DNA from 4 places in the Shewanella sp. VB17 genome. Region 4 is predicted to be linked to each of the others. Evidence: predicted binding sites of a transcription regulator. Region 4 holds the regulator's gene; each other region holds the start of a gene.
What was found. Region 4 encodes ArgR, which controls arginine synthesis, uptake and breakdown. Its sites were predicted from a motif close to ANTGAATANNTATTCANT; they were not measured.
Positions count from the first base shown of each region.

Region 1: a site for ArgR is predicted at 3,120-3,137, ahead of argA (amino-acid N-acetyltransferase). Genes of this name have one in related genera too.
Region 2: a site for ArgR is predicted at 2,706-2,723, ahead of HQQ94_RS06420 (YjiH family protein). Genes of this name have one in related genera too.
Region 3: a site for ArgR is predicted at 2,046-2,063, ahead of argC (N-acetyl-gamma-glutamyl-phosphate reductase). Genes of this name have one in related genera too.

Region 1 is NZ_JABRVS010000001.1:723,582-729,617, forward strand. It holds gene dut (dUTP diphosphatase) at 1-223, opposite strand, end outside; gene coaBC (bifunctional phosphopantothenoylcysteine decarboxylase/phosphopantothenate--cysteine ligase CoaBC) at 220-1,443, opposite strand; gene radC (DNA repair protein RadC) at 1,675-2,352, shown strand; gene rpmB (50S ribosomal protein L28) at 2,480-2,716, shown strand; gene rpmG (50S ribosomal protein L33) at 2,723-2,896, shown strand; gene argA (amino-acid N-acetyltransferase) at 3,191-4,510, shown strand; gene HQQ94_RS03105 (winged helix-turn-helix domain-containing protein) at 4,809-5,645, shown strand; gene HQQ94_RS03110 (hypothetical protein) at 5,633-6,036, shown strand, end outside.
Region 2 is NZ_JABRVS010000001.1:1,508,518-1,514,553, forward strand. It holds gene HQQ94_RS06415 (two-component regulator propeller domain-containing protein) at 1-1,037, opposite strand, end outside; gene HQQ94_RS06420 (YjiH family protein) at 1,277-2,632, opposite strand; gene HQQ94_RS06425 (substrate-binding domain-containing protein) at 3,244-4,095, opposite strand; gene HQQ94_RS06430 (IS5 family transposase) at 4,446-5,363, opposite strand; gene HQQ94_RS06435 (DUF4360 domain-containing protein) at 5,679-6,036, opposite strand, start outside.
Region 3 is NZ_JABRVS010000001.1:4,901,215-4,907,250, reverse strand. It holds gene ppc (phosphoenolpyruvate carboxylase) at 1-716, opposite strand, end outside; gene argE (acetylornithine deacetylase) at 863-2,014, opposite strand; gene argC (N-acetyl-gamma-glutamyl-phosphate reductase) at 2,276-3,256, shown strand; gene argB (acetylglutamate kinase) at 3,277-4,065, shown strand; gene HQQ94_RS21160 (ornithine carbamoyltransferase) at 4,171-5,079, shown strand; gene HQQ94_RS21155 (argininosuccinate synthase) at 5,149-6,036, shown strand, end outside.
Region 4 is NZ_JABRVS010000001.1:1,163,650-1,169,685, forward strand. It holds gene HQQ94_RS04885 (ferredoxin--NADP reductase) at 1-235, shown strand, start outside; gene HQQ94_RS04890 (glutathione S-transferase) at 301-897, shown strand; gene HQQ94_RS04895 (Dyp-type peroxidase) at 1,342-2,277, shown strand; gene argR (transcriptional regulator ArgR) at 2,399-2,869, opposite strand; gene mdh (malate dehydrogenase) at 3,211-4,146, shown strand; gene ispB (octaprenyl diphosphate synthase) at 4,311-5,282, opposite strand; gene rplU (50S ribosomal protein L21) at 5,558-5,869, shown strand; gene rpmA (50S ribosomal protein L27) at 5,886-6,036, shown strand, end outside.

The sequences.
Region 1 (6,036 bases), 440 kb from region 4:
CTAATCCTGAACGGGGCAGAATTACTGCTGCTAGGCTTGGTTCGGCAATATGGATAGAGATCCCTGTGGGGATTAATATGGTTTCACCGGGTGCGACAGTGATATTGCTGTCAGTCATTGCTCGAAGATCCATGCCAGCACTGCCAGGTGTGGAATAACTGGGCAATGGATATTGGGTTCCAATACGAGGATCTACGATTTTAACTTCAATGGGTGTCTTCATTGCTGGTGATCTTGTGAAAACGTGATGCGATCTACAATCAGAGTCAACAGCTGACTGGCTAAGCGCTGTTTATCTGTTGCAGGTAAGTCTTGTTGCCCATCAGTCCAGATAACTTTAAGTGCATTTTGGTCTGCATTGAAACCTAATTCAGGATTGGACACGTCGTTTGCAGCGATCATATCGAGTTTTTTCCTTATTAATTTATCTTTAGCATAGTGCTCTACATCTTGGGTTTCTGCAGCGAAGCCTACGGTAAAGGGGCGCGGATGATGATTGGCAACCGTGGCTAAGATATCAGGATTTCGAATCAGTGCAAGTTGCATATCGTGAGTCGATTTTTTTATTTTATCTTCGGCTATCTTGTCTACTCGGTAATCGGCCACAGCGGCGCAACCGATAAAAATTTGATGACTATCGACATTGAGCATGACGGCATTGAGCATTTCTTGGGTTGATTGGACATCAATGCGGTTAATACCGGCTGGTGTGGGTAAATTAACCGGTCCTGCGACTAAAGTGACGTTTGCACCCATGGCTATGGCTGCTGTTGCTATGGCAAACCCCATTTTACCTGAGCTGTGATTAGAAATGTAGCGAACTGGATCGATGGCTTCTTGGGTTGGGCCAGCGGTCAGTAAGATTGACTGGCCTTGAAGTAACTTAGGTGCAAAAAACAGCTCTACTTGTTGTGCTATTTCCTGAGGTTCCTGCATGCGACCAGGACCCACTTCACCACATGCTTGACTGCCTGATGCAGGTCCCCAAACGGTGACACCACGTTTGGCTAGGTTAGCAAGATTATCTTGAGTTGCTTGATTGCGGTACATTTGCTGGTTCATCGCAGGGCAGATAATAATAGGGGCTTCAGTGGCTAAGCATGTTGTTGTTATGAGTTCGTCTGCCATGCCTGCGTTGATACGGGCGATGACATTAGCAGTCGCAGGAGCGACGATAACGAGATCCGCCCAGCGGGCAAGTTCAATATGTCCCATTGCAGCTTCAGCAGCGGTGTCGAGTAAATCAGAGGCAACCGGATAACCAGATAATGCTTGCAGTGTGAGTGGTGTGATAAATTCTTTGGCGCTTTGGCTCATGACGACACGAACATCGAAATGACGTTCTTTTAAGCGGCGGATAAGGTCGGCGGATTTGTAGGCCGCAATACCGCCACCAATGGCGAGTAAGATTTTTTTGTTTACCTGATTCTGACTCTGGTTCATAAGAAGTTGCTCAATAAGAAACGAAACAGTTGCTAATATTAATTGAGCCTAAGATATCACAAACTAATGAGCTGCGAGGAGTCTAGTTTTAAAAATGACAAGAAGAAAAGCGCCTATCAAAAAATGATGTTGTTAAGATGACGGGTGAGAAAGTCCACCATAATTAGAGGCAAGTCCTACAAACTGGTCCATACTCAACTTTTGAATAAAAAGTCACACAAGGAAGTCGTGATGGGAATTAAAGATTGGCCTGAAGGTGAAGGTCCCAGAGATAAGTTAATTAAGTTTGGTGTGTCTCAATTGTCCGATGCAGAAATTTTGGCTGTGCTCCTCAGAAATGGTTCACATGGGTTAAGCGCTGTGGAGCTTGCTATGAACCTAATAAATGAGTTTGGTGGGCTTAGAGAGCTGTTAGCAGCGTCACAATCACAGGTTTGTCACTTAGTTGGAATGGGGCCAGTTAAGTATGCTCAACTTCATGCTGCAGTAGAACTAAGTGGACGTGTGGCGCAACAAAATTTAAAAAGAGGCAAAATATTGAGTGATCCTGATTTAACTCGGGACTATTTAATGAGACAATTACGGGATCGTGCCTATGAAGTATTTGCAATTTTGTTGCTAGATAGCCAACATCGGGTGATTCAGTTTGTTGAATTGTTTCGTGGCACTATCAACTCTGCTTCAGTATATCCACGTGATGTAGTGAGCCTAGTGTTAGATAAAAAGGCCTCGGCTGTGATTGTTTGCCACAACCATCCATCAGGTGTTGCGGAGCCAAGTCAAGCCGATAGAAGAATTACTGAGCGATTAAAAAATGCGCTTGCAACTATAGATGTTTCTTTGTTAGATCATATGGTTGTAGGTGATTGTGAAATAGTTTCATTTGCAGAGCGGGGATGGATAGATTAACTATCCCTTGATCTTTATTTTTAGATCCTGTATAAAATGCGCCCTCTGTTGTGTGCCTCAGGCGACGGCCATATTCGAGGTACATTAATGCTCGAGCGTTATATATATTGTTTTGGAGAAGTTTGACATGTCAAGAGTATGCCAAGTAACTGGCAAGAAGCCAATGGTCGGTAATAACCGCTCACACGCTAAAAATGCAACACGTCGTCGTTTTTTACCTAACCTACAAAACCACCGTTTTTGGTTAGAAGGTGAGAAGCGCTTCGTTAAGCTACGTATCTCTACTAAAGGTATGCGTATCATCGATAAGAAAGGTATTGAAGTTGTTATTGCTGAACTTCGTGCCCGTGGCGAGAAGGTATAATAAACCATGGCAAAATCTAAAGGTAATCGTGAGAAGATCAAGCTAGTTTCTAGCGCTAAAACGGGTCATTTCTACACAACTGAAAAGAACAAACGTAACATGCCTGAAAAAATGGAGATCAAGAAATTTGATCCAGTTATTCGTCAGCACGTTATGTATAAAGAAGCTAAAATCAAGTAATTACTTGGTAATAAACTTCTTAAAAGCCCCTAAATTAGGGGCTTTTTTTTGTCTGTAATTTGCTTTTTATTGGCTGGATTTCAAAGCCCAGTATGCTGTATTGAATGATTTAGATATGCAAGTGTATGGACACATGAGGTAAGGCGAAGCAGTCAGCCAGAGCCGAGAATAATGATTAGCTTCAATATTTTTAGTAGACCGGGATGAAATTAAATGCTGTTAGTTTGAATTTAAATGCATTATTATTGATTTATTATTATGTCTGATAATTTATAAATTAAGTGAGATACTAGCGTGCGAACCACAGAACTTGTTGAAGGATTTCGTCAGTCTGCCTCTTATGTGAATGCTCACAGAGGGAAAACCTTTGTTGTGATGCTGGGGGGAGAAGCCTTAGCTAAAAATCAATTTCGTTCAATCATTAACGACATTGCTTTGTTGCATAGCCTAGGAATTAAAGTCGTATTGGTTCATGGTGCACGGCCACAAATCGATGCAGCATTGGCTGAAAGGTCACTGGTTCCTGAATATTATCATGGTGTACGCATTACCGAAGAAGAAACGTTTAAAGTCATCAAGCAAGTCGTAGGGAGTTTACAGCTCGATATTACCGCTAGGCTGTCGATGAGTTTGAGTAATACGCCGATGCAAGGTGCACAAATTAATGTGGTCAGTGGTAATTTTGTCATCGCACAACCACTAGGGGTTGATAATGGTGTTGATTACTGTTTGAGTGGTAAGGTGAGACGGATCGATGTTCAGGGGCTAAAGAGACAATTAGATAATAATGGAATTGTGTTACTTGGCCCCATTGCCGCGTCAGTAACAGGAGAAAGTTTTAACCTGACCGCTGAAGAGGTTGCCACCCAAATTGCTGTGAAGCTCAAAGCAGACAAGATGATTGGTTTTAGTTCAGAAAAAGGGATTTTAGACAGTACTGGCAAGGTGTTAGCTGAGTTAATGCCAAATGAAGCGCAACACATTTTAAATGACCTAGATGCTGAAACCAGTATCTGTGTTGGTACTAAGGCATTTTTAAAAGCTAGCATTGACGCTTGCCGAAATGGAGTGTCACGTTGTCATTTTGTAAGTTATTTAGATGACGGATCATTGCTACAGGAGCTTTTTTCTAGGGATGGAATAGGCACTCAAATTGTGACTGAGAGTGCAGAGAGGTTACGCAGAGCTAGCATTAGTGATATAGGTGGAATACTTGATCTTATTCGGCCATTAGAAGAGCAGGGGATTTTAGTTCGCCGTTCTCGTGAGCAACTTGAGGTGGAAATTGAACAGTTCATGCTTATTGAGCGTGATAACTTGGTGATAGGTTGTGCTGCATTTTACCCGTTCGAAGAAGATAGTGCTGGGGAGTTTGCTTGTTTGGTTGTTCATCCAGAATATCGTGATGCTGACAGGGGCAGTTTACTGTTAAATAACATTATAGGTCAGGCTAGAGTACGAGGTTATACACGTCTATTTGCATTAACTACGCGGAGCATTCATTGGTTCTTAGAGCACGGATTTACCATTGTCGAAGTTGATGAGTTACCGGATAAAAAGAAACAGCTCTACAATTACCAGAGAAAGTCTAAAATTCTTGCGCTTGAGCTTTAAGGCTCTATCTGTTGAGCACGCTGTAGCGTGCTCAGTTTCTCTTGTCGTTGATTCTAGCTAGTTTGTTAAGTTAGAGAAGGGACATTGGTTTACCATACCACTGCAAGTCGAGTGCATAACGAGGTTGTTATAGCAGTGTTTGAGCTCTTTATATTGACATGGTTTTATCTAAGCCATTGAAGTTGATTGATCTTATCTTGGTTCTCTTAAATATTTCAATATTTTTATATTTGTGTAGGGTAGTCAAGACTATAATAGCATTAAAAGATAACCATTTAACGATAAATAAGAGAGTATTATGTCTGATCAAGGGGTATCTATGAGGGGATCAGGTCTATATCTCATTGAGCAGAAGATAACATTTGATTCCTTAAAATATGTATTATTAACAACGACAAAAACACAGAAGCTTTCTCATAGTGAATCTACTCTTCTTAAACTTCTTATTAGTCAGGCTGGAGCGGTGATTGAACGTGAATATATTCTGACCCATGTTTGGGGGGGGAGGTCTGTTACTGATGCATCAGTGGTAAAAACGGTATCTACACTTAGAAAAATACTTAAAGATTGCGGCATTAAAAATGATGCTATTTTGACCATTCCTAAAGTGGGTTATCGTTTTGTGCTTGAAACCTCTCCCATTATTACTGATGATGCAGGTGATGCAGGTGATGCAGGTGATGCAGCTATCCAAAATATAGCAATACAGGAAACGCCAGCAATCCAACATAAAACAGTTATTCAGCGATTATTCAATAAAATTGAATGGGTAATGATGGTAGCAAGTATCTGTGCATTATTAGGTACTTTATATAACATCAGCTTAGCGGCTGGAGTTGAAAAAGGGGATTATATTGCTAAAGGTTATGAAGAGCGAATAATAGTCATAAATGAAAAACCCTATAATATCATTAGTCATAAATCAATTAAGATTGATTTATGGTTAAAAAGTATTATTGCAAATATTCCGCAGGGGAGCACAATTTTTTTAGAAGAGGTACAGGGCACCATTAATGTATCATTTGCTATTGATGGTGAAGGTGCTTCATTCGTATTTAAAAAAGATAATGTTTTGTTAGCAAAAAAACAAATAAATGATTTTTTGAGTAATATGGGGGCTGTATGCGAACTATAATATTTATTGTTTGTTTTTTAGTATATTATTTATCTACTATTTATCTTGAACATTCCTTAATTGATAATGGTGAGTATCGAGGGTCATTTAATATTATAAATGGTAGTGAGATGAGTAGCATTATAACTGTTAGTAATGTTGAAAACAGTAATTTGTTAACTCGTCATTACCTTAATACTCCTGGTTTGGATAATACTGCATCATTTTTATCAAATGGGAAGCTGACTAAAAATTATGGTGATGGCGAATTTGAAATAAATTATAGTACTAAGCAAATTGGTGATGGAGGGGACATTATTGACCCCCATAATATTAATTTATACCTTACTATGAGTGAGAAGCTTACAACATCAATGACTGATAAAGTAAAACTACTTTATCATAAAGATAA
Region 2 (6,036 bases), 340 kb from region 4:
TCATGGGCTCGGAATAGACCCGCGGCTGTGCCTACCCAAAGTTGCTGTTGATGATCTCTGAATATACTTCTTATATTACTATTTCCAAGCGGATTAACCTTAAAGGTTCCTGTACTGATATGGCCGAAGCTTTCTGCCTCTAAATAGGTTTTGTTCAGTCCACCGCCTCTGGTTCCTATCCAGAGTTGGTGTTCATTATCTATGGTAAATGAAGTGACATGGGCATTATTGAGACTGTATTTGTCTTGTGCTGAACTATTGAAAAATAACAAGCGACTAGATTGAGGTGAGTATCTAGCGAGGCCTTTACCATGAACCGCTATCCATAATCGACCAAACCTGTCTTTTTTAAGGTGGGTGATCGTGTCATTATTAAGTTTGGAGGTGGCAGAGATAGGGGTAAGTGACTCTGTTTGAATATCGAATAAATATAATCCTTTCTCTTTAGTACCAATCCATAAAGTATTGCTACTCCCTATCTCTAAGCTGCTGATACTATTTCCTAATGTTGTATTTATCCTTGAGTAATTTTTGACTGTATGTTTTGCATCTATCATGGATAACCCTTTGTCAGAGGCTACCCAAATTCGGTCAAATTGGTCGCCTAAAAGCAAGGTTAGTTTATTACTGGCAATCACTTGATTTTCTGATGTGGTGAGGAAATGGTGAATGATTTTATTTTCGCTGGGTGAGTAATGGAGTAGTCCATTATTGTGAGTGGTTAACCATAGGTTACCATCATCATCTTGATATAAATCAATTATCTCAATATTAGAAAGTGGGCTATTGGATTCGTTGAAGGAAGTAAAACTATCTGATTCAGGTAGGTATAAATTTAAACCATCACTCTTAGTGAGTAGCCACAACTGGTTCTTCTTACCAAAAAAAAGTTTTTTGATATGTTTTTCTGTGGGCCCTTTATCTTGGTTTACTTGATAGATTTTGAAATTTTTTCCATCGTATCTATTCAGTCCCGCTTGAGTCGCGATCCAGAGAAAACCCTTATCATCGGTTACTATATCATTAATTGTATTCATAGATAATCCTTGTTCGTCTCTATAAGAGTCGAACAAGGGTTGAGTTTCCATGGCAAAGAGAGGGTTGCCAATTAACCAGATCGAAAATAAAATTAAAATTCTCATTCGATAGAGTTATTTCACCTTGTGTTGATGGGTGATAAGTCTATAAGTCTAGAAGTGAATAGCAAAATAGCGAGCAGGTTGAGGAAATATTTGCGTAAATAAAGAGTGGTAAAACCACTCTTTATTTACTTATGTTAGAAAATGAGGTGGGCTATGCCAGCGATGATAGGTAGGGTCACTAAAGTTCTAAGTATAAAGACGACAAATAATTCGAGTATATTAACAGGAATTTTACTGCCGATAAGTAGCGCTCCGACTTCGCTCATGTAGATAAGCTGGGTGACAGACATGGCTGCGATAATGAATCGCGTCATATCTGACTGTATCGAACTGGCTAGAATTGAAGGTAAGAACATGTCGGCGAAACCAACGACTATAGTTTTTGAAGCTGCTGTAGCCTCTGGAACTTGAAGTAGTTCTAACAGAGGTATAAATGGCATTCCTAAGTAATCGAAAATAGGGGTATGTTCTGCAACGATAAGGGCCAGTGTACCTATTGCCATGACGACAGGTATTACGCCAAATACCATATCAATAACATTTTTCATACCGTCATTTAATGTGTGTTTTAACCCTCCCGCTTTTGATGCTCTTTCTAATGCTTGTTCTAACCCCCAAGAGAAAACGCTTTTACCAGCTGGTATCATTTCATCATCAGCATGTCTCGGTGTCTCGTCAATATAAATGTCTTTCTTCCATGATAAAGGAGGAAGTTTAGGTACAATAATAGCAGCCATTATTCCTGCAAAACAAACGGTAAGGTAGAAGGGAACAAACATATGTTCTAATTTAACTTGAGAAATAACGACTAATGAGAATGTTATCGACACAGCTGAAAAAGTTGTGCCAATGACAGCGGCCTCTCTCTGAGTATAGAAACGAGATTCGTATTGTTTACTTGTCATTAATATGCCAACACTGCCATCGCCTAACCATGAGGCCATACAATCTATAGCACTACGACCTGGAAGGTTGAAAACTGGACGCATTAGTTTTGTCAGTAAAGTACCAAATAACTCTAATAAACCAAAGTTAAGTAGTAATGGAAGTAACATACCGGCGAAAATAAAGACACAGAATAATACTGGGAGTAAATCATTTAGCACTAAAGCACCAGTATTGCTAGAACGAATAGCCTCTGGACCAATTTGTGCGAATGTCAGTAGAATAAAGGCTGCACCTATTACACGAATAATAACCCACATTGCTGATACGTTAAGCAGTGAATTAAGAAAATGTTGTTGTGTGATAAAAGCTGGTTTTAGTCGCTTTGTGATTACAGATGCAATAGCGGTAAGGCAGACAATCGCCGTTACTATCGCGGTTAAAAAGTCACCAAGGAATGCTTGTAATCCTTTTGATATGATAGCAATTGGGATTGTGATAGCATTTTGATAGCTGATAGGGGTCATAAATAGGAGTAAGCCTATTAACGACGGAATAATAAATGTCAGTATGGTTTTTATATTATAATTTTGTTTTTTAGCCACGTTTTAATACTCTAAATTATCGGTTCAGCACAATTGCAATAAGTTTTTCTCATTATATTTTTTAAAAATTTTTTTTGAATATAGATTCAATTCAACGAGGCAAGATTACCCCCTAAACTCGAGTATGTAAAACCTTATCTATTTTCTCTAGCAATTCTTACAACCGTGAATATTTTATTGATAATTTTAACTGTAAATATCACGGATTTTTTTTGCTTTATTTGTATTGTTTTTTTGATTTAACATACTGAATTTTATAGATTGTGGATGGATCCCTTTTTAGTTAGTGCAGGTTAAACCAATAGAGCATACGGTGCTATTATTTAGCCAATTATATCGAAGCAGAAGGTTTAGAGGATTAAAGCGTTGCTACTATTGATAGCCTGTTATTCTTAGGTCTATTGTCTGTTTTAGTTAGTTGTTAATGTCGTACTGACATCTTTTTTGTTGTGGTTATGTGGCATTTAAACTTTAAGTTCAGTGTTTTAGCTTGCTTTAAGGTGTCAATATCTTTCTATAAAAAGCTAACATATTCCTCCTTCCATGGAGGTTAAGTCGTTTAAAGTGTTGAAAATGGGCTATTAGAGCCGATATGACGAATAATTTTATCTCTATTTAGTAAAACCGTGAGATTGGAAAATAATATTGGCTTTATCGCTGCTCAAGTAACGATAAAACTTTTTCGCAGCATTTTCTGCATCATTACGGATCACAAGGTTAAGATCTCTATAAATTCGACGTTCAGCTTCAATCTCAACAAGATCTGCTTCATTTGAGTTATTTATTTGCCATTCAGGCCAAGAAATCCAGGCATCGGCGTGACCTTGGCTTGTTGCTTTTCCATTAGCATCTATTCCTTTGAATGCTTTAAATGCAGCTCCACTACCTGGCGCCTGTGAAATGATTTTGTTGCGGAAAAGTTTGATGTCTTCTAATTTACCTAAACGTCCTGCTATGTCTTCCCAAATTGCAGTACCAGAAGTGAGGCTTTGTCGTGTTTGATTATTAACCACAATTTTTTTAACTTGATCGTTGTGAATAAGATCATCGATTCCAGTGATTTTTAATGGGTTTCCCTTCTGTACTAGGATGACCGCTGGTCGCAGGTAAATCGGTTCGACTTTACTCGAATCAAATCCAAGTGGTTCAAAGGTACTGATAAGGTCAAGAATAACATGCTCAGCAGTACCCCAGATAATATCAGCTTTTTTTTCTTCACAGCCGATTTCTTTACCTTGAGCACAAGCTTCCCAGCGAGTAACAGGACCAGGGATCACTTCTATTTTAATATTTTCATTGCCTGCTTCCTGAGTAAAAGCGTTAGCGACATCTTTTATTGCATGGTGTGGACCACCAGCTCCATAGAGGTAGACCGTGTTTTTTGTTTCAGCCATAGCGACAGATACATTGCCGAGACTTGCTAGTATGATAGAGACGGTGTAAATTTTTTTTATATAATTCATAAAATAATCCTATTTTGTGTAAAATATTACATTTCTTTTAAATCAATACTTTAAGTAGTAAAGCTCATTTTTTAATGTTGAGCCATGATTCCGGAACCATTATTTAACTTCGCGCTAAAAGACCCGTTGATTTGCCGATTTATTTCAAAGTAGTCGATTTTTTGTTGTATTTAACATTTACAACAAGATTCTATAATGATAAATAATAATTTTTTGGATTTTATTAAAGGTAGTATTTTTTAGCTTGAGTCAGATTGGCTGCATAATTGAACGTTTTTCGTTATAGTCGAGTAGGACGTTGTTGCTCAAATCTCGACTCTAAACGCAGCACCCCAAGGTGTTTCACCCAATTAGGCAGCGTGTTTCCTAACTGGCATTCCTAACCCTATGACTTTATTCATTGCTTTAACACCCGCTAACGCTTCACCTACCTGAGCGTTATAATCCCGAAGACTCAGTTTTGGACTAATTAACTGTTTATATCGATACATCGCTGTTTCTGATAGTGATCTCTGATGATAATCATTATCCTGTTTCCATTGCGCTAATTGGTTAGCCTTGAGTGCTTTTACTGCTTCATTTCTGGGGTGGTCATCCTCCCAATATCCAGCATGACTTCTCGGAGGGATAGTTGGCTTGCATCCTTTGCGCTGAAGTAGTTTATGACATGCCTTAGTGTCATAGGCACCATCAGCTGAGACTTGAGTTATATTTCTTCTTAATGGGTTAAGTAATGTGGGAAATACTTCATTATCGGCAACGTTAACTAAGCTTATTTCAGCTGACACAATTTCATGGGTATTACTATCCACTGCAAGGTGTAGCTTTCGCCAAGTACGGCGTTTTTCTTTACCATGCTTACGCGTTTTCCATTCTCCTTCTCCATAAACTTTCAGACCTGTTGAATCAATCACAACATGTGCCGCAGAGCCACGACTCGGTGCTCGATAGTTGATCTCAACAGTCTTAGCTCTTTTGCTTATACAGCTATAACTTGGTGAGGTCAGTGGCACATCCATAAGTTGAAATACAGAGTTGGTGAATCCTTCAAGTGCTCGTAATGACAAGTTAAAAACGCCTTTCACAACGAGTGCTGTTTCAATAGCAACATCAGAGTAAGTGAACCCTCGACCACGACGCCCGTGGTGTTCACAACAATACCAAGACTTAATTGCTTGCTCATCAATCCAGAAAGTGAGTGAGCCTCGATTAATCAACGCCTTATTGTACTGAGACCAATTGGTTATTTTATGTTTAGATTTTCCCACTTTTCAGCTTCCGTATAGCTATCTTTAGGGATCAGATCACGCTAACGGCAAAAGGTTCCCTCGATTTAGGAAACAAGGCTGTCGAGTAGCATTAAAAAATTTAATCTCCCACTTCTTTCGTTTACAAAATAAACATTGATTGACGATTGATCAGGTGATGTTTAATTCGATTATAATCCTCATGTTTCCCTCTAGTGTCTGAGTATTATTAATAGTGTGATATTAATAAAGTAAAAAATACCTCTGCAATCAGTAATATGGTGATACTGATAGTATGCAGAGATATTTAATATTAAGTGCTATACAGCGTTAGTATTAACACTTCTTAAACATGAGGCCGTAACGATGAGATAGTTTTCCATCGATGGTATCTGTGGTGATTAAGCCACTTTTACTATTATCTCGTGTGTTATTGACTTTTATTTCCGTTTTGATCACAACAGGTGCAGTTGCATTGCACGATGACCATACTAGACTGTTAATTCCTAAACGGTCACTAATTACGTAATCCTTCGATATTGGCCCAATAAATTTAGAACTTAATCGTGCTTCTTGGCGTTCACCAGCAAAGAAGTAAGTTGATGTTTGCATTGCTTCAACTTTTTTGTCTAAATCTGCATAACCACGATAGTTTACATCAGCAATGGTAAATGCATATCCATTAGGGATGTCG
Region 3 (6,036 bases), 3.7 Mb from region 4:
TCAATTGGGAGCTGCTTACCCGTTTTATTCTCGACTTGCTCATTGAGCTGTCTAAGAAAGTCGGGAATGGCCTGCCACAGTGACACCTCTATAGTACTTAATCCCCATCGTGCTTCGTCAACTGGAGTCGGTCGTTCGTGCCTGATCTCATTCGTGTGCCAGATTTGGGCAATAAGTTGACGCAGCCGAAGGTGTTGTTGCTTTTTCTCGCGCTCAGTGAGTTGTGGGTTTTCTAAAGCAGTCAAGCTATCGATGACTGATGAATATTTTTGGATTAAGGTTCTGCGGGATATTTCTGTTGGATGTGCTGTCAGTACCAGATCAATATCGAGGTTTTGTAAGCATTCCAGCATCTTATCTTGTTCGATGTTACTGCTTAGTACTCTGCCTAATAGTTGCTCTACAGGATCTGGGACACAAACAAACTCATCGCAGTTACGGCTGATAGTGTGAAACTGTTCGGCGATGTTAGCTAAGTTGAGAAATTGATTGAACGCTTTAGCGAAAGGAACGAGTTCATTGTCAGGAAGTGCTGTAAGCAGTTTAAGCATTTCTGCACGTGATGCTTCATCGCCTTGTCTTGAGCTTTTAGCGAGTTGACGAATTTGTTCAATTTTATCAAGAAAAGCATCGTCTAAGTTTGTGCGTATAGTTTCACCAAGGATTTGCCCCAAGGTGCCGACGTTGGATCTTAAAGACGCATACATATCTGCCATTATCGCTCCAGTAAAAAATTAACCTTAATCTATCACAATACCTAGGCTTGATGGTCAAGGTCAATATTGGCGTGTGAGATATTGTGAACTTATGTGTTTTACACCACTTATCGGTAGGCGATGGTATTAAGTGTTACTGCTATTCGTTATTTAATGCATGCGTGATAGATAAGTTGTTTAATTAAGTCCACTGTTTTGTTTAGGTATTTAGTTTCTAAGTATTCGTCTGGTTGATGTGCTTGCTCGATGCTGCCAGGTCCAAGTACCAAGGTTTGGCATCCGAGCTTAGAGATGTAGGGGGCTTCAGTGGCATAATTTACAACTTCTGGAGCACTTGCTGACAGCTCTGCCACGAGTTTACTCCAGCTATTTTCTGCATTGTCTGCAAAAGGTTCTGATCCAGGATAAAGTGCGGCTACGGTGACACAGCCAAGATATTGTTCATTTATGGGAGCAAGGTAGTTGATGACTAACTGCTCTAATACCTCGAGTTCAAGTCCTGGAAGTGGACGAATATCGATATGAAGATCACAGCAACCACAAATACGATTTGCTGCATCCCCTCCATGTACGTGGCCAAAATTCATCGTAGGGTAAGGTACGCTAAACGCTTCTTCTCGATAATTATCTGCTAAATGTTGTTTAAGTTTGAGTAGCTGTGCCATGACTTGATGCATTATTTCAATGGCATTAATACCTTTAGCAGGATCAGAGGAATGACCGCTTTTACCTATGACTCGGATCCCTTGGGCGAGATGACCTTTATGCATATATACAGGCTTAAGGCTGGTAGGTTCACCAATAATGGCATAATCAGGTGCGATAGACTTTTTCTGTGCGAAGGCTTTTGCGCCATTCATGGTTGTCTCTTCGTCTGCACTGGCGAGAATATGAAGTGGGCGTTTAAATTGAGCCAGTGGCATATCTTTAATGGCCTCAAGCACGAGAGCGAAAAACCCTTTCATGTCACAGGTGCCTAGACCGTACCAGCGGTTGTCTTTTTCGGTTAAGGTAAAGGGATCTTGGCTCCAACGCCCTTCATCAAAAGGGACGGTATCGGTATGGCCTGCCAGCAGTAACCCACCTTTACCTGAGCCGAAGGTAGCAATTAAATTATGCTTATTTCGGGAGTCCTCAACAGGCTGAACTGTACATGTAAATCCTACTTCTGCAAACCAAGTTTGCAAGAGGTCAATAACGCCTTGGTTACTCATGTCTTGATTTTCTTCAAGTGCACTTATTGAAGGAGAGGCAATTAATTGGCTAAAATTACTTTTTAGATCTGCGAATGAATTCATAAATATCCCACTGAAATACATATTCAAATATATTGCATAATTAGTTTATTGTGTTAGTCTATCAAAGTGCTAGGATAAGCACCAGAATACAATGTCATTATTGAGAGTATAAATGAATCACCTACAACAAAAATGTATGATTAAAGCGATACGTAAAAACTTCCTGCGACGATAAACAGTCAAAAGTGGTATTTCTACTAGGCTTAAGTTTGCCCCTCTTTTATTTTAAATGATTAACCCCTAATGAAGAAGTTACTGATTATGAAAAGCATTGCGATTATTGGTGCCAGTGGTTACACGGGTGCACAAATTACCTCACTCATTGATGCTGATGAAAATTTAGTGATTCAAGGTTTGTATGTATCAGAAAATAGTGCAGATAAGGGCAAACCTCTGTCAGGTCTCTATCCTGCATATAGTCATATTTCACTGTCTTTGTCTCCTCTGTCTGATAAAGCGAAAGCACTGATTGTTGAACAAGCTGATGGTGTTGTACTTGCAACTGATCATGGCGTGAGTTTACATTTAGCGGCTTGGTTTTTCGAGCAAGGTTTAACTGTATTTGATCTCAGTGGTGCTTATCGATTTTCAGATAAGGCACAATATCCAAAATGGTATGGGTTTGAGCATGATTACCCTGATGTATTATCTCATGCTATTTATGGTTTAGCTGAATGGAATGCGGCTGACATAGCCAATAGTAAAATGATCGCCGTTCCGGGTTGTTATCCCACGGCATCATTAACAGCACTTAAACCTTTGAGTGCTTTGTTAACATCAGCTTTACCTGTTATCAATGCTGTCAGTGGGGTTACGGGGGCTGGCAGAAAGGCACAATTAAATACCAGCTTTTGTGAAGTGAGTTTGAGTCCTTATGGCGTACTGGGTCATAGGCACCAGCCAGAGATCGCCACCCAGCTGGGTCAGGAAGTGATATTTACTCCCCATTTAGGTAACTTTAAACGTGGTATTTTAGCCACGATAACTGTGCAGCTTAAGGCTGGCGTTACTGATGAGGATATCAAAAAAGCTTATGCCATTTATGATACTGCCCCACTTATCACCGTTAAGCATAACCAATTTCCTAAGATTGATGATGTGACGAATACGCCAAACTGTCACCTTGGATGGAAGTTTGATCCTAAGGTTGGTTATTTAGTTGTTGCGAGTGCGATTGATAATTTGATGAAGGGGGCAGCAAGTCAAGCCCACCAATGCATAAAGATTCATTTTAAATATTAAATTAGATAAGCGAGTCGATGATGCTGAAAAAAAATAATAAAACATTGGTTATAAAGGTTGGCGGTGCTCTACTGCAGTGTGAAATGGGCATGGCAAGATTGATGGATACCGCAGCTAAAATGATCGCTAAAGGACAGCAACTCATTTTAGTCCATGGTGGTGGTTGCTTGGTTGATGAACAGCTGACGGTAAATGGGATGCAGACTCAAAAACTCAATGGATTACGAGTCACTCCTGCTGAACAAATTCCGGTGATCGTTGGCGCGCTGGCTGGAACCTCAAATAAGTTATTACAAGCTGCTGCGATCAAAGCTGGAGTCGCTGCTATCGGTATGAGCTTAGGTGACGGTGATACGGTAACGGCTAAAATTAAAGATGCTGATCTGGGTTTTGTGGGAGAGGTTAGCCCTAAAAATGCAACTTATCTCAAGTTTATTTTATCTCAAGGTTGGTTACCCATAGTGAGTTCGATAGCCATCGATGACCGTGGCCAGCAGCTCAATGTCAATGCAGATCAAGCGGCAACAGTACTCGCTAAACTTGTTGATGCCCAGTTGATATTACTATCGGACGTATCAGGTGTTCTCGATGGTAAAGGCCAGTTAATTCATAGCCTAAATAGAGCTCAAGTCGATGATTTAATACATAAAGGTGTGATTGAAAAAGGCATGAGGGTGAAAGTTGAAGCTGCATTAGATGTTGCAGAACTGATGGGGGAGACTGTGCAGGTTGCTTCATGGCGAAGTGCAGAACAATTAATTGCTCTTTTGAACGGACAAAGTGTTGGTACGCAGATCCAACCTAATTAATAAGATTATACCAAAGACGTTAAGGTGCAATCTTAAGCATTTTAAGGTGATTTTGGGATGTATAGTGAAAAGCTCGGTGACATCACCAGCTAGAGGATTGTATCAATGAACCATTTATTATCGATTAAAGACCTATCTCAAGCGCAGCTCAAAGCGTTACTTGTGTTAGCGAAGAATATTAAGTCCAACCCTGCTCAATATCGTCACGCGTTGGACGGTAAAAGTGTTGTGATGTTATTTGAAAAGCCTTCATTAAGAACGCGTGTCAGTTTCGATATTGGTATAAATAAGCTAGGCGGTCACTGTTTGTATTTAGATCAACAAAATGGTGCTTTAGGGAAACGTGAGCCAGTATCAGATTTTGCTGCTAATATTTCGTGTTGGGCGGATGCCATCGTGGCGAGAACTTTTCTACATTCAACAATCGAAACCTTAGCTGAACACGGTACGGTTCCTGTTATTAATGCGCTGTCTGATCTTTATCATCCTTGTCAGGGATTGGCTGACTTTTTGACCTTATCAGAACGATTTGATGATTTAAGTCAAATAAAGCTTGCTTATGTAGGGGATGGCAATAATGTTACTCATTCTTTGATGTATGGTGCAGCAATTTTAGGTGCGACGATGACAGTGCTTTGTCCACCGGGCCATTTTCCTGATGGTCAAGTTGTTGTCGAAGCTCAAGCGTTAGCGACTAAACATGGCGGTAAGCTAATACTCACATCGGATGTTGAACAATTAGCTAAGCAAGATGCTATTTACACAGATACTTGGATTTCCATGGGCGATGAGACCGATTTGGATGAAATAAAAGCGAAATTCAAGCCTTATCAAGTCAATGGCTCCATGATGAAACAAGCGGGTGCCAGTTATTTTATGCATTGCTTACCAGCATATAGAGGCGTTGAAGTGACCGCAGATGTGGTCGATGGTGATGGGTCGCTTATACTGCAACAGGCTGAAAATCGTATGCATGCACAAAATGCAGTGTTGGTGACTTTATTAGGTCAGTAATCTCCCCCCACTATTCATGGCTCGCAGAGGCACTTTGTGAGCAAAATTTAAAGAGTTAGGAAATAAAAGATGTCAGTAGAAATGAAAGCAAACAAGGTTAAAAAAGTCGTGCTAGCATACTCAGGTGGATTGGATACTTCGGCTATTATCCCTTGGTTGAAAGAGACATATGATGATTGTGAGATCATTGCATTTTGTGCTGATGTGGGCCAAGGAGAGGTTGAGTTGGAAGGCCTGTATGAAAAGGCTATTTCTTCAGGAGCATCTGAGTGCCATATTGTCGATCTTAAGGAAGAGTTAGTTGCTGATTATATTTATCCAACCATTGCAACAGGGGCTATTTATGAAGGCACTTATTTATTAGGTACGTCGATGGCAAGGCCTATTATCGCGAAGGCTCAAGTCGAAGTTGCACGTAAAGTCGGTGCAGATGCGGTTTGTCATGGCTGTACTGGTAAGGGAAATGATCAGGTTCGTTTTGAAGGTTGTTTCGCCGCTCTTGCTCCTGATTTACAAGTGATAGCACCTTGGCGTGAATGGGAAATGGTCAGTCGTGAGGATTTACTCGATTATCTTGCCGAACGTAATATAGAAACAACAGCCTCAGCGACTAAAATCTACAGTCGTGATGCTAATGCATGGCATATTTCCCATGAAGGTGGCGAATTGGAAGATCCATGGAACGAGCCTACAGCGGGCGTGTGGACCATGACAGTATCGCCTGAAGAGGCGCCCAATGAGCCAGAGTATGTTTCGCTTGAGATTGAGCAAGGAAGAATCACCAAAGTAAATGACCAAGCATTGACTCCTTATGCTGCGCTTATGATGCTCAATGATATTGCTGGTGCTCACGGTGTTGGTCGAATCGATATTACTGAGAACAGATTAGTTGGTATGAAGTCACGTGGCTGTTATGAAACTCCGGGTGGTACAGTGATGTTTGCAGCACTTCGTGCC
Region 4 (6,036 bases):
TTCTGTTACGCGAGAACCTTATCCTAATGCACTGACAAGTAGAATATCTACCGCACTTGAATCTGGTGAAATAGAGCGGCATTTAGGTCTTAATATCACAGCTGAAAATTCCCAAGTGATGTTATGTGGTAATCCTGAAATGATTAAAGATGCTAATCGTATCTTGTTAGAAAAAGGCTTAAGCAAAAACCTTCGTCGAGCGCCTGGACAGATAACAATAGAAAAGTATTGGTAGACTCGACTGCCTAAGTATCTCGACTAACCTATAATCTAATATTTATAGGTTAAGAGATTAACTAAATGAGATTATTATATTCAGAGACGTCTCCCTATTCTCGTTGTGTTCGGGTACTGATCCAGCACCTTGAGATTGATGGCATAACGGAATGTGTGGTTAATCCTATGGACAATAGTGAAGATCTACTTGATATCAATCCATTAGGTAAAATCCCTTGTTTACAACTTAATGACGGCTCTCCGCTTTATGACAGTAAAGTGATCCTACGATATTTAGATCATCATTTTGGAGGAAACAGACTCTTTGGTGGTAACGGATATCATTGGAAGAGTGAATGTCAACTTTCTCTGATTAATGGCTTATTGGATGCCGCAGTCTCTTTAAGGCAAGAACAGCTTAGAAAGTTTGAAGGGAAATGTTCTCTATTTTGGACGGCTAGATATGAACAATCATTGTTAAGAGGGCTAAAAGAGATAGAAAGATCAGGTGTTATGGTGACTCCAGAATTGACGATCCAACAAATTTGTTTAGCGTGTTTACTCGAATACCTCGACTTTAGGCATTCAGATTTACAATGGAAAAGAGTTGCGCCAGCAACAGCAACTTGGCTGTCGGGTATTGAACATCTCACTATGATGCGCAGTAGCAGGCCGAGTTAATATGCCGTTAGCATGTCAGATATAGATTCTAAAGTGTTGTTTGCAATTTTTATAGTACTGATAGGTGAATCAATAAAATGAGAGCCTTATAGACTCTTTCAAGATGACAACAGCCTGCTAACTACGAAGTAAACTGTTAGCTTTATCAATTAGTTCCCGTTCAAAGAGTCAGTCTAGGTGTTTAGTGCCTTCTTTATGTTTTGTTCTTGTCGTCTATGTTGTGGTGATCTATTGGGTTTTAAGATGGGGATGCAAAAATTTGCTTACTGTTACATATTCTCTTGTTTTACAGAGGCGTAAAGTGAGTTAAATATTAAGATATTCATGTATGCTAAAGAGTGTAAGCTTGATACTGGTTTTATTGATGGGTCGTAATATCATTAATATTTAAAATTGTAGATAATACTGTCAATAATAAATGAATACTCAAAGGTGATTTTAGAGATGGAAAATCAGGTTATGCCACGTGAACAATTGGGAGTGTGTGCTGAAGGTAATTTACACAGTGTTTATTTAATGTTTAATGCTAATGATGGCGTTGAGTCGCAATTACGACCTTGTTTAGCCAATATCGCTCAATATATCTATGAGTTGAGTGATCAATATGCTGATACTGCCTTTAATGGCTTTATCGCTGTCGGTGCTAATTATTGGGATAGCTTGTACCTATCTAATCGCCCCGCAGAATTAAAGCCCTTTCCTGCAATGACTGCCGGTAATCGTGATGCACCAGCTTTAGAGTATGATTTATTTGTACATATTCGCTGTGATCGTTTTGATATTTTGCATTTGATAGCCAACGAGATATGTCAAATGTTTGAAGGTTTAGTGGAGTTAGTCGATGAAGAGCGTGGTTTTCGATTTATGGATAATCGAGATTTAACTGGCTTTGTTGATGGCACCGAAAACCCGAAGGGACGTCATCGTCAAGAAGTCGCGCTAGTGGGTGATGAGGATAAAGATTTTAAATCAGGCAGCTATGTTCATGTGCAAAAGTTTGCTCATAACTTGAGTAAATGGCATAGACTTCCTCAAAAAAAACAAGAAGATATTATTGGTCGAACGAAGCAAGATAATATTGAATATGCCGCTGCTGATAAGCCACTAACGAGCCATGTTAAGCGTGTTAATCTTAAAGATCTGCAAGGAAACCCGATGGAGATTTTAAGACAAAGCATGCCTTACGGAACAGTAAAAGAGCAGGGGCTTATGTTTATTTCAAATTGTCGTAATTCAGATAACTTTGAACAAATGCTCAACAGCATGGTGCATGGAGATGAGCATGGTAATCATGACCACCTACTACACTTTAGCCAAGCATTAACAGGAGCCTCTTTCTTTGCTCCCTCGTTAGATTTTATTGAACGCGAGTCGCACTAAATATTGTTTTGTTTAAACGATTTAAAATTGTATGTTCTGCTACTTTTAAGTGGCAGATTCAATATTAAGAGTGCTGGTGTTTATCGGCTCTCTTAATTATTTAGCGTGCTCTTAATAGAGATCAGCTTGTAAAGTTGAACAGTGACTTAACCGTCATTAAGGTTTTGTTGATTTCTTGGATATTGGATGGGGTGATAAAAATCGTATCATCACCTGCTATGGTGCCGAGTATCCCTTCTGGTTTACCGATTGAATCGAGTAAACGGGCAATCAATTGGGCGGCGCCAGGGCTTGTTCTTACCACTATCATTGCTTGATTGTGATCAACATCTAACACGAGGTTTTTAAGTGGACTACCGGCTGTAGGTATGCCAAGTTCTGCTGGGAGGCAATATACCATTTCTTGCTTAGCATTACGGGTGCGAACAGCACCAAATTTGCTGAGCATTCTAGATACTTTTGATTGATTGATATTACTATAGCCTTCAGCTTGAAGAGCAATGACTATTTCACTTTGGGAACCGAAGCGTTCCTCTTTCAAAATGGCTTTAAAGGTTCTAACCAGTTGATCTTGAGTTTTTGTTGCTTGCATTTTTTTATTCTTTAATATTCAAAAAACTGTGTCATTCTGAATATACTAGACGTTTTTGTCAACAAATATTCTACTTTTGTGAATAAAAATTCACGAAAGTTTTATTTTTTTATTGATTGTAATGAATGTAAACGGTACAAGTTATACATGATTTTTAGTGTAAAATAAATGTTATTTCACACTGCTATCTTTAATTAAGCTCTTTTAAAGATAATGAAGAAAAATAAAAATCTAATCAAGGTTAAGGGGGAATTGAAATTGTCTGATTGATCCAGTAGTCTTGCGGGTATCTAGAAAGATAAATCCACATCATAAACACCTAATAAATGACGGAGATAACTATGAAAGTTGCTGTACTTGGTGCCGCTGGTGGTATTGGACAAGCTCTTGCCCTACTGCTTAAAACGCAATTACCTGCCGATTCTAAACTATCACTATATGATATTGCTCCTGTAACACCAGGTGTTGCGGTTGATCTTAGTCATATTCCGACTGCTGTTGAAATAAAAGGTTTTGCTGGCCAAGATCCTTCGCCAGCACTTGAGGGTGCTGATGTTGTTCTGATCTCTGCAGGCGTTGCTCGTAAACCGGGAATGGATCGTTCAGATCTATTTAATATCAATGCTGGTATCGTGAGAAACTTGGTTGAGAAGTGTGCTGCTACTTGTCCAAATGCTCTGATCGGTATTATTACTAACCCTGTTAATACTACAGTGGCTATTGCTGCTGAAGTATTGAAAGCCGCTGGCGTGTACGATAAAAATCGGTTGTTTGGCATTACTACGCTTGATGTGATCCGCTCTGAGACATTCGTTGCTGAAGCTAAAGGCCTTAATGTTGCGGATGTTAAGGTGAATGTCATTGGAGGCCACAGTGGGGTGACGATTCTTCCACTACTTTCTCAAATAGAAGGTGTGAGTTTTACAGATGATGAAGTTGCTACATTAACAACTCGTATTCAAAATGCAGGTACTGAAGTTGTTAATGCTAAAGCAGGTGGTGGTAGCGCGACGCTTTCTATGGGGCAGGCTGCTTGTCGTTTTGGCCTTTCACTTGTGCGTGGTTTGCAAGGTGAACAAAATGTTGTTGAGTGTGCCTATGTCGATGGTGGGAGTGAACATGCTGAGTTTTTTGCACAACCTATTTTACTCGGGAAGCATGGGGTGGAAAAAGTGCTAGCTTATGGTGATATTAGTGAATTTGAAGCTAATGCTCGTGACGCAATGCTTGATACACTACAAGCCGATATTAAACTGGGTGTCGAGTTTGTTAAATAAGCATCGAATAACGTAGAGTATGACATTAAAAAGGAGCCTGTTGGCTCCTTTTTAATGTCTTGGAGATTTATTGTTTACTTATCATGTGCCGATGGTATTTCGCTTAACCATTTGTCACCCTTATGTTTATAGAGATCATAGAGTGGCATCTGAACGCGATAAAATTAATGACTACGCTCTACAGCTATTTTAGCAAGAGATATCAGTGCTTGCTTGTATTCGGTATCTGGAAGTATAGAAAGGGCACTGATGGCTTTCTCTGACTCTTGTTGAGCACGTTTAAAGGTGTAATCAAGTGCACCACAACGATCTAAGGCTGCTAATATAGGTTTAATACTATCTGTGCCATCGCCTTTTTCGATAGCTGCACGGATCAGCGATTGTTCTTTATCTGATCCATGGGATAAAGCATAGATAAGCGGTAGGGTGGGCTTTCCCTCAGCAAGATCATCACCAATATTCTTTCCTAGCTCTTCAGTATCAGATGTATAATCAAGAAGATCATCGGTCAATTGGAAAGCGGTTCCTAAATATTTACCATACTCAGCTAATGCTATTTGAATATTTTCAGCAGTATCAGCTAATACGCCAGCTAGGCGAGTTGCTGCTTCAAAAAGCTTGGCTGTTTTACAATAAATGACATGCATGTAATTGTCTTCGGTAGTGTTGGGATCGTTGCAGTTCATTAGTTGTAATACTTCACCTTCAGCCAATACATTCGTTGCATCGGCCAACACTTCAAGCACTTTCATACTGCCTAATTCGGTCATCATTTGAAAGGAACGAGTATAGAGAAAGTCACCAACGAGAACACTTGCACTGTTGCCAAACAGCGCGTTAGCAGTCTCTCTTCCCCTGCGCAGTAATGATTCATCGACAACATCATCATGCAATAATGATGCGGTATGGATAAACTCAATAATTGCGGCAAGTTTTAAGTGAGCTTCTCCTTTGTAGTCTACAGCTCGTGCAGCTAAAATAGACAGGAGTGGGCGCATACGCTTGCCACCGCCATTAATAATATAGAAGCCCAGTTGATTAATAAGGGCTACATCAGATTCTAGTTGTTTGTATATTAGCTTATTAACGTTTTGCATGTCGTTGTCGGCTAATTGACGGATGGCGTTCAAATCCATATATAGGCTCTTGTTGATGGGGTGCAATAAATACTTAAGGCCCCATTTATGGCTTAAATGTTATAATGGTAAGGATTCTACCTAAAAATATGTCTCAAGGCATCAATTAGAAGGCAATACTGCGAGTAATTCCGTTCTTTTTTTATTCTTATTGAATTAAGGGTTGTCAGTTTGGCATTCTTAACGTAAACTCCGCGACCATTGTCATTAAAGCTTTTATACGTCCTTACCTCAATAATTGAGCGGCGTGTTAGAAAAATCGGAGTAAAATAGCTATGTATGCTGTTTTTCAAAGTGGTGGTAAGCAGCATCGTGTTGCTGAAGGCCATACTGTTCGTCTAGAAAAATTAGAAGTCGCTACAGGCGAAACTGTTGAATTTGACCAAGTTCTTTTGGTTGCAGACGGTGAGACTGTTCATGTTGGTGCACCTTTGGTTGAAGGTGGCAAAGTTGTTGCTACCGTCGTTAGCCACGGTCGTGATGAGAAAGTAACGATTGTTAAATTCCGTCGACGTAAGCACCACGATAAAAAAATGGGCCATCGTCAATGGTTCACCGAAGTTAAAATTACAGCTATCAACGCTTAATTAGGAGTTATAACTCATGGCACATAAAAAAGCTGGCGGTTCGACTCGTAACGGCCGCGATTCAGAAAGCAAACGTCTTGGTGTAAAGCGTTTCGGTGGTGAATCAGTTCTTGCTGGTAACATAATCGTTCGTCAACGTGGTACTAAATTCCACGCTGGTATCAATG